2 regions of the Congzhengia minquanensis genome follow, and region 1 is predicted to be linked to the other one. Evidence: riboswitches for the same ligand, from Rfam matches in the RefSeq annotation. Region 1 holds a riboswitch; the other holds the start of a gene.
What was found. A riboswitch is a leader RNA that binds a small molecule or an ion and turns the genes downstream of it on or off. The one in region 1 is predicted to bind thiamine pyrophosphate.
Positions count from the first base shown of each region.

Region 2: another riboswitch for thiamine pyrophosphate. It lies ahead of H8698_RS10140 (energy-coupled thiamine transporter ThiT); the one in region 1 lies ahead of thiM (hydroxyethylthiazole kinase).

Region 1 covers NZ_JACRSU010000001.1:416,778-419,915, forward strand. Annotated here, with positions in the region: gene H8698_RS01975 (right-handed parallel beta-helix repeat-containing protein) at 1-1,296, opposite strand, end outside; TPP riboswitch at 1,705-1,813, shown strand; gene thiM (hydroxyethylthiazole kinase) at 1,873-2,694, shown strand; gene thiE (thiamine phosphate synthase) at 2,681-3,138, shown strand, end outside.
Region 2 covers NZ_JACRSU010000003.1:506,066-509,203, reverse strand. Annotated here, with positions in the region: gene H8698_RS10145 (AraC family transcriptional regulator) at 1-760, shown strand, start outside; gene H8698_RS10140 (energy-coupled thiamine transporter ThiT) at 788-1,348, opposite strand; TPP riboswitch at 1,397-1,503, opposite strand; gene H8698_RS10135 (DUF6056 family protein) at 1,533-3,138, opposite strand, start outside.

The sequences.
Region 1 (3,138 bases):
ATTCCACTGTGCCGTTTCAGACGGTCGATTGTTTTTGCTGCTGTTTACAATTCCGTCGTTTCCACCGTGGTAGGCCCGTCCTGAAACGATACCCGCGTTTCCGATATCTGAAAATGCGTTTCCGTTCACAACGGTGTTTTCTACCGCATTTTCCAACACTAATCCAGAAGAGGCAAACCCAAAGAAAGTGTTATCTTCAAAAGCTATTCCATCGCCGCGGTTCACCTCAATTGCACCGGGAATATAATCGAAAAAGTCTGTATACTGGTTTAATTTTTGCTGCTGGTAAAGCAGAATGCCCGCCTCGCCTGGATAGTGCCAGGTGGTGTGCGCAAATTTAATGCCCTCAAAACTGATATTTTTTGCCTTATCTCCATTTGTGTCGCCTGTGACACGCACAAGCTTCTCCAGCTTCGGCGCAATGACCTGGGCCTGCACCATATTTTCTCCCTCACGGGGCATATAATAAAGCATTTGTGTTTTACGGTTATAATAAAATTCGCCGGGCCTGTCCAAAAGCTCCATGGCGTTCTGAACGACAAACGGCCGGTTAAATTTTGCACCTAAACCATACATGCCGCCGGTTACCGTTTGAATGTCCCACCAGCTCTGCTGCATTTTTACAATAACCTGGTCTGCCTTTGCCGGATCCTGCAAAATAGAATCTACATGGCAAATCGCGGTAACCCAGCCTTGGGCCCATTTCATTTCTATGTCTTCGGCATTCTCATAAATGCCCAGATCCTTTTTAGAAACATAGAACCCATCGCTTGAATAGCGCGAGCCGGGAGCCTGATAGATGTTAGTTCCAACCATGTCGTGCTCGCTGCTTGCAATGTCGGCCTTTCTGCCGCCTACATAAAGTTCACGGATTCGCTCAAAGCCTTCCGCTTTTGCCTGCCAAAGGTTTGCAGACCCAGGCACCGGCGAGAAGCCTGAAATCGTTCTGCCGCCGGACAGCACAGGCTGCCCCTCGCCGCGGTAAATTACCCGGTATCCGTTTTTACCGGAATCTACAGATGTAAAATCGATGGTATTTTCCAGATAATAATTTCCCGGGCCAATGTTTACGATAATATCTCCCTGCATTCCGTCTGATACGGCGCGTACTGCGTCGCGCGCCTGTTCCACCGTTGCAAAGGGAGAGCTCTTCGTTCCGTTTCCGCCGGCAGGCGCACCTGCCGAAACATAAAATTCTTTCCATGCCGAAGATTCCGTATTTTCCCCAAAAGCTAATACGGGCAGCACAGCGGCAATGATAAAGAATGATAAGAAACTTATCCACAATCTCCGCATTTTTTTCCTCTCTTTCCTTCTGTACGATGATAAAATTCTTTTATATTTTTTGTTTCTGCCGTAAAATGCGATGCTTTTCTCTCTTCTTTTCCTCCTTATAATTTTCTATGTCAGCAAAGCAGAAGTTGTTTGCATGTATACATGCAAACAAAGGAGTACTCCTTTGCCCAATATTGTTTATTACTATACCATATTTATTTGCTATTTTCAATACGTTTTTCTACAGATAATACAAAAGTGCATGTTTGAAATACAATAATATCATAAAAATTCACCAAAAGAGTTAAGGTTTCTTTCATTCTGCCAATTTTGGCACAATTTCACATATTTTGTCAGAAAAACCAATTAAAAATTCCCGTTTTAAGGATTGATTTTCAAGCCGCACTGTGCTATACTGAAAGTCGAATAGAATAAAAAATGGGGGGCTCGCGCAAAGCGGGCTGAGAGTAAGCTGTGTTGCTTTGACCCACAACCTGATTTGGATAATGCCAACGTAGGGATATATGGTTTCTTTTAGCGTATATACTTGCTGGTATATACGCTTTTTTATTTTTTTAACAAAGGAGATTTTACATTATGCTGGGAAACTGTCTTGAAAATGTACGAAAAACCGTGCCTTTGGTGCACAACATTACAAACTATGTCACCGTTAACGACGTGGCAAACGTTTTGCTGGCCTGCGGGGGCAGCCCAATTATGTCGGACGAAATTGACGACGTGTCCGACATCACGTCGATTTGCGGCGGTCTGAACATTAACATTGGAACGCTGAATAAAAACACCATTGCCGCCATGTTTGCGGCGGGTAAAAAGGCCAACGAGCTGGGACACAAGGTTGTGTTAGACCCGGTTGGCGCAGGCGCATCTGCCCTTCGCACAAAAACCGCTCTGGATTTGGCGGATACAATAAAGTTCGACGCAATTCGGGGCAACATTTCAGAAATTAAAACCCTTTCCGCAGGAAGCGGAAGCACAAAAGGTGTGGACGCTGACAGCGCCGACGCAGTTGACGATAACAACTTAGACAGCGCAGTTGCATTTGTGAAACAGCTGGCAAAGGAACGGAACACGATTATTGCCGTAACCGGCGCCACTGATTTGGTAGCAGACGCTAAAACCTGCTATATAATAAAAAACGGCAGGCCTGAAATGAGCAAAATTACAGGCACGGGCTGTCAGCTTTCCGGCATGCTCGCCGCGTTTTTGGTCGCGAATCCTGAGAACCCGTTAGAGGCCGCAGCTGCCGCTGTCTGCACCATGGGGCTTGCCGGAGAAATCGGATTTGCCAACATGGAAAAGGCCGACGGAAACTCCACCTACAGAAACAGAATTATCGACGCAATTTATAACATGACGAGTGAAGAACTGAACAAAGGAGCAAACTATGAAATTCGATAAAAAAAGCCTGCTGCTCTACGCTGTGACGGACAGAAGCTGGCTGGGAACAGATACGCTGGCAAAGCAGGTTGAAATGGCCTTAAAAGGCGGCGCAACTTTTGTTCAGCTTCGGGAAAAGCACTTAGACCACGACGCATTTTTAGCCGAGGCGCTGGAGGTAAAAGCACTGTGCAAAAAATTTAGCGTACCTTTTGTAATTAACGACAACGTGGCGTTGGCAAAGGAAATTGACGCTGACGGCGTGCATGTGGGACAAAGTGACATGGAAACCGGCTCTGTCCGGGAATTTTTGGGCAGCGGGAAAATTGTTGGTGTGTCGGCCCAGACCGTGGAACAGGCACTTTTGGCCCAGGCCCGCGGAGCGGACTATCTGGGTGTGGGCGCAGTGTTTCCCACCGGCTCGAAGGACGATGCGGAGGATGTTGGCATAGATACGCTAAAGGC
Region 2 (3,138 bases), on a different contig from region 1:
CTTCATAGAGTTTGCATATGTCAAGGGCGGCTCGGCAATTCATCACATTGCCGGAAAAGAAATTCCTATTAAAAAAGGAGATTATTTCATTATCGATTGCCATGCTGAACACGGCTATTCTCCGGATAAGAAAAAAGAAACATTAGAACTGGTTCATTGCTTGTTTTTTCCTGAAATTTTAGACGGCGCGCTCTCAAACTGTAAAAGTTTCAACGAACTTTTAAACTGCTATCTCATTCGATTCAATCGCTACCAGTTAAGAGAAATTCCCACGGAATATGTTTTTCACGACAGCGACGGAAAAATTTTGTCCCTGCTGTACCGCATAGACCAGGAATCGGAAGAGAAACAAGCAGGTCACGTGGAGCTTGCGCGCTGCTACTTAATTGAGCTTTTGGTGCTTACGCTGCGCAAAATTTACACGCCCGCCAAGGTAATTCATAACGAAGTGGTGGCAAAAATAGTTGATTTTGCCGATAAAAATTTTTCTTCTAACATCTCACTGGACAAAATTTGTAGTGAAATTAATTACTCCCTTTCCTATATCAGCCGGAAATTTAAAGAGGAAACCGGAACGAACTTTAATAAATATGTGCAGCGCAAACGAATTGAACAGGCCTGCCACCTTCTGGTGACAACCTTAAAACCAGTTACGGAAATTGCCCAGGAAACGGGCTATTGCGACTATAAATTTTTTTTAAAGGTGTTTAAAGAAAACATAAAGGTGTCACCCAGAGAATTTCGAAAAATTCACAGGTAACACCTTTATAAACTGCTGTTTTTCTTCTTACTGTTTTTCTTCAATCAGTTTTCTAACCTGCGGAATACGGAACAGGAGAACCGCACCGATTATGGTGATAATCAATTCCGGCAGCATGTAGCTTCCGTTGTAGCAAAAGGAATAGAAAAAAACGTTCCAGCCCTCCGGGCAGAACACCGAGAACACAATGGAACCGGAAATAAAGTGCGATATAAAACGGATAACCAATGCCAGCGTAATTCCAGCACACATGCCAATGGTACCTTTTTTACGAAACAGGCCGGCTAGTCCCAGAGCGCCGAACGCAATGATATAGTCAAACATCAAACAGCCTGCCCAGGTACCCGCCGTCATGCCATATCCCATGAGCTTGCCCGCATCTAAAGCAATTTGAACAAACGCATAAAGCGTGGAACAAAACAGCCCCCACTTGGTGCCGTAACAAATGGCAATAACAGCCACCGGCAGCATGCTTAAAAGCGTGATCGACCCGCCTAAGGGAAGCTCATAAACCTTCACTAAGCTTAGCACCGCGCTTAGCGCAATCATCACTGCACTTAACGTCAATTTTTTCGTTTCAATTTTCATTTGCGTCATTCCTTTTCTAAAAAATAAGGTGCACCCAATTTGGGCACACCAAAAAGACGCTATCCTTCCTTCGTTGGCATTATCCAAATCAGGTATAAGGGTCGAAGATAACATCTTCCTCTCAGCCTATAACATAAGCTCCCCTGCTTCATTATTTTTATCATACCATATTTTCCGTTCTTTGTCAACGCATTTCGACAAAAATACGGTTTTCTCCGGCCTTTCGGCATTTAATTCCGAAAACGTCGGAAAACAGGCCGGCGTCCCAGTAAATTTTGCCAAACCGGCGCAAGGTGCGGTTATCTAACGCAATGGCCTTTCCGTCAGATAAAAATAAGGTGTCCCGGCGGCATACCGCCTCTTGTTCGCCAAGCTGAATAGCAAGCAAACTTCCGTTCCAGTTTAGGTGGCCTCCAGCCGCGGTAACAACAGGTTCTAATGGCAAATACCACGAACCTCCGTTTTTCTCTGCCGGGTGCGTCAGCCTCATTCCATCATAAAAAATCTCGGGACTGCTCTTGCTCAAATAATACAAAACCGGTCTTTCAGGAAGATTATAATATTCATAAAAATAATTCAGAAAAAAACCGTCCTCATAAAACATATTATAGGCATAGGGATATGTAATGTCGGTGCTTATTTCCGCAAACCCGTTTTTTTCATAGTCCATCACGCTTTTTTCGTTTTCTATTATCACTTCCCTGTTACTCCTGTAACCATCTATGGTCTGAGTCATACAGAAAACGCCAAGAACAAAAATAAGCATGCCCAATCCAAAAATCGGCATACCACCCTTTTTGAACATACCTGTGAGCCGCACAAATAAGGATGCAATACACACGGTTAACAGCATAATGGACGGCAGCATTGTCCTAAGATACGTAGAGGGCGCTTCGATTAAAACTACTTGTGCCGCCAAAGCCGCAAGCAAAAAGCATCCGGTTCCCCTGTAGATGTTAGAGCCTAAAAAAGCAATTGCAGCAACCGCGGCAAAAAGCAGACAAATGCAAAAAAGCACGGCGGATGCATATGGAAAAGAAACCCAGCCAAAATTAAAAACTGCCAGCAAGCAGGAAACTGCGAATCCGCCTGACAATCCTTTTGGAAGCAATCTTTCCTTTAAGGATAATACAGCAAGTAATACAAATAAAATAATAAAATATGGCGCAATGCCGTTCTTCCCCATCAAGCTGTCTGCCAAGGCAAAAAAAGACTGCACCAGCCGTCCGGACTCAAAACTGCCTTCATAGGAAGCGCGGTAAAATGTTCCCGGCGCCAATAAAACAGTTGCATAACCTGCCAGAATGCAGAAAAACAAAGGCCAGCCACAAATTCCCCTCCTGCATTCTTTCCGTTTTTTCACCATCTCCGATATTGCAAGGGAAGCGCTCAATACACATGCCGCAGCCCCGCCCTGTTCAGTGGTGGCTCCGCATAGAAAACACAGCAAAAGGGTAAACCACCTTATTTTTCCGGCAGCAATCGTTCTATTGTGCAGATAAAACGCCAAGGCGGCAAGGCATACCGGAAGCAGATAGTTCATGGAGCCTGTTATCCAAAAAAGTGTCTCCCGCGCAACCCGCATCGGAAGCAGCATTGTAATTGCCAGCCCTGCTAATATAAAATATATTTTTCGCGTGCGTTCTGCGTCCGCCAGCACGGTCTTTGCAGAACAATAAAAAAATGAAAACAGCATGAACGGGTTTAACACAGCAAATAGCTTTGTACCGAACATTAAAACGATCTCATCTATAAAATGCACCAGTGCTCGCCCGTTCATTGTTCTATAA